Regions from separate parts of the Streptomyces sp. NBC_01591 genome, predicted to be linked through region 1. Evidence: riboswitches for the same ligand, from Rfam matches in the RefSeq annotation. Region 1 holds a riboswitch; the other holds the start of a gene.

What was found. A riboswitch is a leader RNA that binds a small molecule or an ion and turns the genes downstream of it on or off. The one in region 1 is predicted to bind cobalamin.
Region 2: it holds a riboswitch for cobalamin, as region 1 does, so the genes downstream of both, OG978_RS27305 (ribonucleoside-diphosphate reductase subunit alpha) here and metE (5-methyltetrahydropteroyltriglutamate--homocysteine S-methyltransferase) in region 1, are expected to answer to the same signal.

Annotation. Positions count from the first base shown of each region.
Region 1 covers NZ_CP109327.1:8,200,793-8,205,622, reverse strand. Annotated here, with positions in the region: gene OG978_RS38010 (histidine phosphatase family protein) at 56-658, shown strand; cobalamin riboswitch at 788-970, shown strand; gene metE (5-methyltetrahydropteroyltriglutamate--homocysteine S-methyltransferase) at 1,149-3,473, shown strand; gene OG978_RS38000 (glycoside hydrolase family 16 protein) at 3,701-4,582, shown strand; partial or broken gene OG978_RS37995 (ATP-binding cassette domain-containing protein) at 4,714-4,830, shown strand, end outside.
Region 2 covers NZ_CP109327.1:5,879,419-5,884,248, reverse strand. Annotated here, with positions in the region: gene OG978_RS27315 (DUF3311 domain-containing protein) at 136-390, shown strand; gene mctP (monocarboxylate uptake permease MctP) at 387-2,021, shown strand; cobalamin riboswitch at 2,188-2,315, shown strand; gene OG978_RS27305 (ribonucleoside-diphosphate reductase subunit alpha) at 2,456-4,830, shown strand, end outside.

The sequences.
Region 1 (4,830 bases):
CTGATGCCAGGGTGGGCACACCCAAGGGGCCAGAGTTCAGGGAGTTGACCGGGTCATGACGGTACAGGTGATGTTGATCTCACCGGCGCTCAACGCCGCGCTGCGCGAGGCCCGTTTCGACGGTGACGCGCCGCTCGACGCGGCCGGGGCCCGCCGGGCCGGGGCCGTCGCCGCGGCGGTGCCCGCCGCCGACCGGTATCTGCGCGGGCCGTCCGCGCGATGCGCCGGGACCGCCGACGCGTTGGGGCTGCGCGCCGGGCCCGAACCGGCGGTCCGTGGCTGGGACATGGGCCGGTGGAGCGGTCGACGGCTGGCAGCGGTGAGCACGGCCGAGCCGGAGGCCGTGTCGGCCTGGCTGACCGATCCTTCGGCGGCTCCCCATGGCGGCGAGTCCCTGCTGGATCTCTGCGCCCGGGCCGGACGCTGGCTTGAGACGGTGGGGACGGCGGCATCCGCCGAGGGCGGCGAGGGCGGCCGCGTGCTGGGGGTCGTCGAGCCGGCGGTGGTACGGGCGGTGATCGTCGGGGCACTCGCTCTGCCGGTGGAGGCGTTCTGGCGCCTGGACATCGCCCCCCTGACACTGACCGGGCTCAGCGGCCGGTCCGGCCGGTGGAACCTGCGGTGCGGACAGCCGCTGTCCCCTTCGCCGGGCGACTGATCCCGTCGACGGCGATCCCCCGGACGATCAGCCGAGGGCGGGCCTGGGCAGGAGTTGTGGCCGAGCCCGGCACCGCAGGAGGTGGCCCTGGCAGGATCCGGAGGAGAAGCCCTAGGGTGGGGGTGCAGCTGGTTCGCCCTGTCCGCCAGACAGGCGCGTCGCAAGAGGGAACCCGGTGGGAATCCGGGACTGCCCCGCAGCGGTGAGTGGGAACGACCGCCGTCATCGAGCACTGGACCCGACGGGTCCGGGAAGCGACGGCCAGTAGGTGTCTCGTACGCGAGACGCGCCCGCGAGTCCGAAGACCTGCCACTGCCCGTGCGCGTCGGACGCGCACGGTGATTCCGGTGACCTCGTGGGCGGGTCGGCGTACATATCGGGCAGGTCACGCGCGCCGGCACGGCGCCGCGGATCCGCCCGGTCCGTCATCCCTTCGCGCCTGCGATCCGTCCCGGGGTCGTATCAGGACACGCTCGCGAAGGAGAGTTCCGTGACCACCGAGTCCGCAGCCGCGGCAGCCCGGGCCACCGTGTACGGCTACCCCCGCCACGGGGGCGACCGGGAGCTGAAGAAGGCCGTCGAGGGGTACTGGAAGGGCCGCGTCACCGCGGCGGCGCTCCGGGAGACCGCCGCAGAACTACGCCGTGCCAACTGGCGTCGGCTCGCCGCCGACGGCATCCACGAGGTCCCGACCGGTGACTTCTCGTACTACGACCATGTGCTGGACACCAGCGTGATGGTCGGTGCCGTACCCGACCGGCACCGCGAGGCCGTCGAGACCGACGGGCTGGACGGCTATTTCGCGATGGCGCGTGGTACGCAGGACGTGGCGCCGCTCGAAATGACCAAATGGTTCGACACGAATTACCACTACCTGGTGCCGGAGCTCGGCCCCGGCACCGTTTTCGCCGCCGATTCCGCCAAGCAGGTCGAGGAGTTCAGGGAGGCGCTGGCGCTCGGGCACAACCCCCGGCCGGTGCTCGTCGGTCCGGTGACGTATCTGCTGCTGGCCAAACCCGCTCCCGGTGTCGCTGCCGACTTCGAGCCGCTGACACTGCTCGACCGGCTGCTGCCGGTGTACGCCGAGGTTCTGGCCGATCTGCGTGCGGCCGGTGCGCAGTGGGTTCAGCTCGACGAGCCCGCGCTGGTGCAGGACCGTTCCCCGGCGGAGCTGAACGCCGCCGCGCGCGCCTACCGGGACCTGGGCACGCTCGCAGACCGGCCGAAGCTTCTCGTCGCCTCCTACTTCGACCGGCTCGGTGAGGCACTCTCCGTTCTGGCGAAGGCCCCGGTCGACGGCCTCGCGCTGGACTTCACCGGTCCGGCAGCCGCCAATCTGCGGGATCTCGCCGCGGTCGGCGGTCTGCCGGGCAAGCGGCTGGTCGCCGGGGTCGTCGACGGCCGCAATGTATGGATCAACGACTACCAGCAGTCCCTGGCCACCCTCGGCACCCTGCTCGGTCTCGCCGACCGGGTCGACGTCGCGGCCTCCTGCTCGTTGCTGCATGTCCCCCTCGACCTGGCCGCCGAGCGTGACATCGACCCGCAGGCGGTGCGCTGGCTGGCCTTCGCCCGGCAGAAGTCGGCCGAGATCGCCACCCTCGCCAAGGGGCTCGCCCGGGGCACGGACACGATCGCCGCCGAACTCGTCGCCAACCGTGCCGATCTGGCCTCACGGGCCGGTTCGGCGATCACTCACGATCCGGCGGTACGGGCGCGCGTCTCGGCCGTCACGGAGTCCGACACGCGGCGCGAACTGCCCTATCCGCAGCGGGCAGCGGCCCAGCACGCCCGCCTCCGGCTCCCGCTGCTGCCGACCACCACGATCGGTTCGTTCCCGCAGACGGCCCAACTGCGCGCCGCCCGGGCCGATCTGAGGACGGGACACATCGACGCGGACTCGTACGACAAGCGCATCGAGGCCGAGATCCAGGAGGTGATCACGTTTCAGGAGGCGGCGGGCATCGATGTGCTGGTGCACGGCGAGCCCGAACGCAATGACATGGTGCAGTACTTCGCCGAGCGGCTCACCGGATGTCTCGCCACACGGCACGGCTGGGTCCAGTCGTACGGCACGCGGTATGTCCGGCCGCCGATCCTGGCCGGGGACATCTCGCGGCCCGAGCCGATGACGGTCCGCTGGACGACGTACGCGCAGTCGCTCACCAGCCGTCCGGTCAAGGGCATGCTCACCGGTCCGGTCACCATGCTCGCCTGGTCCTTCGTCCGCGACGACCAGCCACTCGGCGAGACCGCGCGCCAGGTCGCCCTCGCGCTGCGGGACGAGGTGAACGACCTCGAAGCAGCGGGCAGTTCGGTGATCCAGGTGGACGAGCCCGCGCTGCGCGAGACGCTGCCGCTGCGGGCCGCCGACCGTGCCGGGTATCTGGCCTGGGCCACCGAGTCGTTCCGGATTGCCACCGGTGGCGTACGCCCGGACACCCAGATCCATACGCACATGTGCTACGCGGAGTTCGGCGACATCATCCGGGCGATCGACGACCTGGACGCGGATGTGATCAGCCTGGAGGCGGCCCGCTCCCATATGCGGGTGGCCGACGAGCTGGCTGCGGCGGGCTATCCGCGGGAGGTCGGCCCCGGTGTGTACGACATCCACTCCCCCCGGGTGCCGAGCGCCGAGGAGGCGGCCGCCCTGCTCCGTAAGGGTCTCGAAGCGATTCCCGCCGAGCGGTTGTGGGTCAATCCCGACTGCGGCCTGAAGACCCGGGGCTGGCCGGAGGTGCGCGCCTCGCTGGAACACCTCGTCTCGGCGGCCGCCGAGGTGCGGGCGGCTCTGCACGGCACCGCACGCTGATGGCGCCGCGGCCCGGGACGGGTGCCCGTTCGGGTGCCCGTCCCGGGTCGTTCCCACAACGACTGCATGCAAGAAGTGTGGTACGTACCAAGGTCTTGACACGGTCTTGGTTCACTTCTTAAATCGCATACAGAACCAAACCTCTCCCCGCTCCCCCACAACGGGCGATTGTCATATGCATGACGACTGCTCGACCGCTCCATTCCGCACGGGAAGGACCCCCCTCCATGACCTCCCTCCGCAATCCCCGTCTCCCCCGCCGCCTGCTGGTGTCCGCGCTCTCCGCGCTCGCCCTCCTCTCGGCCTCTTCCGGTCCAGCGGCCGGGGTGCCCACGCCCGGAGCGCGGGCCGCGGCAGCGACGTTCACCGACGACTTCGACGGCCCTGCGGGCTCTGCCGTGGACGGCGCCAAGTGGCAGATCGAGACCGGCGACAACGTCAACAACCATGAACGGCAGTACTACACGGCCGGGAACAGCAATGCGGCACTCGACGGCCAGGGCCATCTGGTCATCACCGCACGTCGCGAGAATCCGAACAACTACCAATGCTGGTACGGAACTTGTGAGTACACCTCGGCACGGCTGAACACGTCCGGCAGGTTCACCCAGACGTACGGGCACGTCGAGGCGAGGATGAAGGTGCCGCGCGGTCAGGGCATGTGGCCGGCCTTCTGGATGCTGGGCGACGACATCGGCCAGGTCGGCTGGCCGAACTCGGGCGAGATCGATGTCATGGAGAACGTCGGCTTCGAACCGTCCACGGTCCACGGCACGTTGCACGGCCCGGGCTACTCCGGTTCCGGCGGCATCGGCGCCGCCTACACGCTGCCCGGCGGCCAGGCGTTCGCCGACGACTTCCACACCTTCGCCGTCGACTGGGCGCCCGGCTCGGTGACCTGGTCGGTGGACGGGAACGTCTTCCAGCGCCGTACACCCGCCGACCTCGGGGGCAACGCCTGGGTGTTCGACAAGCCCTTCTTCCTGATCCTCAACCTCGCGGTCGGCGGCTACTGGCCGGGTGACCCCGACGGCAGCACCTCCTTCCCGCAACAGCTCGTCGTCGACCATGTGCGGGTCAGCACCAGCGATCTCCGGCCGCCCGCCTGACCGTCCGGGCCGTCCGGGCCGTCCGTCCGGCCCGTCTGTTCGGCCCGGGCCCGGGCCGTCGGCTCTGCCGGTGAGTCCTGGTCACAGCATCCGCAACGACTGGTTGCGACCGCCCCGCCCGCCGAGGAACCCAGGACGCGCTGGTGTCGCTGGACCCGCTGCGCCGGATCGGGGCCGAGATCGCGGAGCCGATGCGGCTGCACCGTACGGTGGAGCGGGCACTGATCGGCGCGCGTAGTCGAGTTGCT
Region 2 (4,830 bases), 2.3 Mb from region 1:
GCGATTACGAACGTACGTACCTGCTCAGCGGACCGTTGCCGGACCGCAATGCGGACAGGGGGTGACGGTGACCGGAAGCCTCCCCTAGATTTCCTGCGCATTACAAGGTGATCAGCGAGGGGACGGAGTCGCCGCATGCCAGCAGCCCCAGAAGAAAAGCCACCGACCGTCACACCGGTCCGGGTGGTCATCGCCCTCTGTCTCATCGCGCCGTTCGTGGCGATGCTCTGGGTGAGTTCGTACGCGAAGGTGGACCCCACCTTCATCGGCATTCCGTTCTTCTACTGGTACCAGATGCTCTGGGTGCTGATCTCCACCGCGCTCACGGTCATCGCGTACAAGCTGTGGCAGCGTGACCAGCGCGCCCGCAAGGGAGGTGAGTCGGCATGAAGGACGGCGTGAACGGCGTCGCGCTCGGCGTCTTCATCTTCTTCTTCGTGGCCGTCACGGTCATGGGCTTCCTGGCGGCGCGCTGGCGCAAGGCCGAGAACGAGGCCAGCCTCGACGAATGGGGCCTGGGCGGACGGTCGTTCGGCACCTGGGTCACCTGGTTCCTGCTCGGCGGCGACCTGTACACCGCGTACACCTTCGTCGCCGTTCCCGCGGCGATCTACGCGGCGGGCGCGGCGGGCTTCTTCGCCGTGCCGTACACGATCCTCGTGTACCCGCTGATCTTCACCTTCCTGCCGCGGCTGTGGTCGGTCTCGCACAAGCACGGGTACGTCACCACCTCGGACTTCGTCCGCGGGCGCTTCGGCTCCAAGAGCCTCTCGCTGGCGGTCGCCATCACGGGCATCCTCGCCACGATGCCGTACATCGCGCTCCAGCTCGTCGGCATCCAGGCGGTGCTGGACGTGATGGGCGTCGGCGGCGGCGAGAACACCCACTGGTTCATCAAGGACCTGCCGCTGCTGATCGCGTTCGCGGTACTCGCCGCGTACACCTACTCGTCCGGGCTGCGGGCGCCCGCGCTGATCGCGTTCGTCAAGGACGGACTGATCTACCTGGTCATCGCGGTGGCGATCATCTACATCCCGATCAAGCTCGGCGGCTTCGACGACATCTTCGCCAAGGCGGGCGAGGCGTTCTCGCAGACCAACCCGGCCACCGGCAAACCGCGCGGCGCGCTCGCGCCGGGCGAGGCGGGCCAATGGGGTTACGCCACCCTGGCGTTGGGCTCGGCGCTGGCGCTGTTCATGTATCCGCACTCGATCACGGCAACGCTCTCCAGCCGCAGCCGCAACGTGATCCGGCGCAACACCACGATCCTGCCGCTGTACTCGCTGATGCTGGGTCTGCTGGCGCTGCTCGGCTTCATGGCCATCGCCGCCGGGATCAAGGTGGACAACGGGCAGCTGGCCATCCCGCAGCTGTTCGAGAACATGTTCCCGGACTGGTTCGCGGGCGTCGCGTTCGCCGCCATCGGCATCGGCGCGCTGGTGCCCGCCGCGATCATGTCGATCGCCGCGGCGAACCTCTTCACCCGCAACATCTACAAGGACTTCCTGAAGCCGGACGCGACCCCGGAGCAGGAGACCAAGGTCTCCAAGCTGGTGTCGCTGCTGGTCAAGGTCGGCGCGCTCGCCTTCGTCCTGACGATGGACAAGACGGTCGCGATCAACTTCCAGCTGCTCGGCGGCATCTGGATCCTCCAGACGATGCCGGCCCTGGTCGGCGGCCTGTTCACCCGCTGGTTCCACCGCTGGGCGCTGCTCGCGGGCTGGGCGGTCGGCATGGTGTACGGGACGGTGGCCGCGTACGGGGTCGCCTCGCCGACGCAGAAGCACTTCGGCGGCTCCTCCAAGGAGATCCCCGGCATCGGCGAGATCGGCTACATCGGCCTCACCGCGTTCGTGCTGAACGTGGTGGTGACGGTGGTGCTCACCTTCGTCCTGAACGCCGTGAAGGCGCCCGCCGGGATCGACGAGACCTCCCCGGCCGACTACACGGCCGACGCGGGCGACCCGGGTGTGAAGACGGAGCTCCCGCCGGCCACGGCGGGGGCGCCTGGCGGTCACTGAGACCCGCTCACGGCCCGTCATACCCCTCTCCGAAGGGGCGCGGCGGGCCGTCGGCGTGATCGGGCCCACCGGCCCGGGAAAGGGCCGTACGGCTCATTCTGTGGGCCCGGCCCGACCGGTGCGACACAACATGTGGGGGCTGCCTCATCGGGCAGCCCCCACATGTATGCTCGTCCTCGCTGTCGCCGCAGGGGAATCCGGTGCGAATCCGGAACTGTCCCGCAACGGTGTATTCAGTGCGCTTTTGTGCACCCCCGAGTCAGTCCGATGACCTGCCGGCAGCGCATCCGGCTCGACCGAACCGGATGCCCAGACGTCCGGGCCTCGCGGTTGGGCCGGTGGACGCCGTGCGGAGTGCTGCCCTGCCCCGGGTGTGCTTCCGTAGGGCTGCCCCGTTCCCCGCCGGCCCCGAGCCGAGCGAGGGAGAGCACCACGTGACCATCGCGCCAGCCGATCCGGCTTCAGTCGCCGCGTCCGCAGCAGCCGAGTCCGAGGCGGCCGCACAGGACGGACCGGGCACCGCACTGCTGCGGACCCTGACCGACCTGACCGCCGATCTGCCCGACACCGACCCCGGCCGGGTCGCCGCTGCCGCGCTGCGTGGCCGCAGCGCCCGGGCGGACGAGGCCGAGCTGCGGTCGCTGGCCACCGAGGCCGCCGCGGGGCTGATCTCCGAGGACCCCGCCTACTCCCGGCTCGCCGCCCGGCTCCTGACCCTCACCATCGCGGACGAGGCGGCCGGCCAGGGCGCGGTCTCCTTCTCCGCCTCGGTCGCCGTCGGGCACCGCGAGGGTCTGATCGCGGACCGGACCGCCGAGTTCGTCGCCCGTCACGCGGCCGCCCTCGACGCGCTGGTGGAGCGCTCGCTCGCCGACGGCGCGGACGACCGCTTCGGTTACTTCGGGCTGCGGACCCTGCACAGCCGCTATCTGCTGCGCCACCCGCACACCCGCCAGGTCATCGAGACGCCCCAGCACTTCATGCTGCGGGTCGCGGCCGGGCTGGCCGAGGACGAGTCGCAGCGCGCCGTGGACGAAGTGGCGTCGCTGTACGGGCTGATGAGCCGGCTCGACTACCTCCCCTCCTCCCCCACGCTCTTCAACTCCGGTACCCGGCACCCGCAGATGTCCTCCTGCTATCTGCTGGACTCCCCGCTGGACGAGCTCGACTCGATCTACGACCGCTACCACCAGGTGGCCCGGCTCTCGAAGCACGCGGGCGGCATCGGTCTGTCGTACTCCCGCATCCGCTCCCGCGGTTCGCTGATCCGTGGCACCAACGGGCACTCCAACGGCATCGTGCCGTTCCTGAAGACGCTCGACGCCTCCGTCGCCGCGGTCAACCAGGGGGGCCGCCGCAAGGGCGCCGCCGCCGTCTACCTGGAGACCTGGCACGCGGACATCGAGGAGTTCCTGGAGCTGCGCGACAACACGGGTGAGGACCAGCGGCGTACGCACAACCTCAACCTGGCGCACTGGATCCCGGACGAGTTCATGCGCCGGGTCGACGCGGACGGCCACTGGTCGCTGTTCTCGCCCGCCGACGTACCCGGGCTCGTCGACCTGTGGGGCGACGAGTTCGACGCCGCGTACCGGGCCGCCGAGGCCCAGGGGCTGGCCCGCAAGTCGATCCCGGCCCGCGAACTGTACGGCCGGATGATGCGCACCCTCGCACAGACCGGCCAGGGCTGGATGACGTTCAAGGACGCCTCCAACCGGACCGCGAACCAGACCGCCGAGCCGGGCACCGTCGTCCACTCGTCGAACCTGTGCACCGAGATCCTCGAAGTCACCGACGACGGCGAGACGGCGGTCTGCAACCTGGGCTCGGTCAACCTCGGCGCGTTCGTCGTCGACGGCGACATCGACTGGGAGCGGCTGGACGCCACCGTCCGTACCGCCGTGACCTTCCTCGACCGGGTCGTCGACATCAACTTCTACCCGACCGAGCAGGCCGGCCGCTCCAACGCGAAGTGGCGCCCGGTGGGCCTGGGCGCCATGGGTCTCCAGGACGTCTTCTTCCAGCTGCGGCTGCCGTTCGACTCCCCCGAGGCCCGCGCGCTCTCCACGAAGATCTCCGAGCGGATCATGCTCGCCGCGTACGAGTCGTCCTGCGACCTCGCCGAGCGGTCCGGACCGCTGCCCGCCTGGTCGCAGACGCGTGCGGCGCGCGGTGTGCTGCACCCCGACCACTACGACACCGAGCTGAACTGGCCGGAGCGGTGGGACGCGCTGCGTGCCCGCGTCGCGAGGACCGGGATGCGCAACTCGCTGCTGCTCGCCATCGCGCCGACGGCGACGATCGCCTCGATCGCGGGGGTCTACGAGTGCATCGAGCCGCAGGTCTCCAACCTCTTCAAGCGCGAGACGCTCAGCGGTGAGTTCCTCCAGGTCAACGCGTACCTGGTGGACGAGCTGAAGCAGCTCGGGGTGTGGGACGCGCGCACCCGTGAGGCGCTGCGCGAGGCCAGCGGCTCGGTGCAGGGCTTCGCCTGGATCCCGGAGGAGGTGCGGGCGCTGTACCGCACGGCGTGGGAGATCCCGCAGCGCGGTCTGATCGACATGGCGGCGGCCCGTACGCCGTTCCTGGACCAGAGCCAGTCGCTGAACCTGTTCCTGGAGACGCCGACGATCGGCAAGCTCTCCTCGATGTACGCGTACGCCTGGAAGCAGGGGCTGAAGACGACGTACTACCTGCGCTCGCGCCCGGCGACCCGGATCGCCCGTGCCGCCTCCGGCCAGGCCGCGGCCACCGCCCCCATTCCCGTACAGCAGGCTTCGGCGCCCGACGCGGACGCGATCGCCTGCTC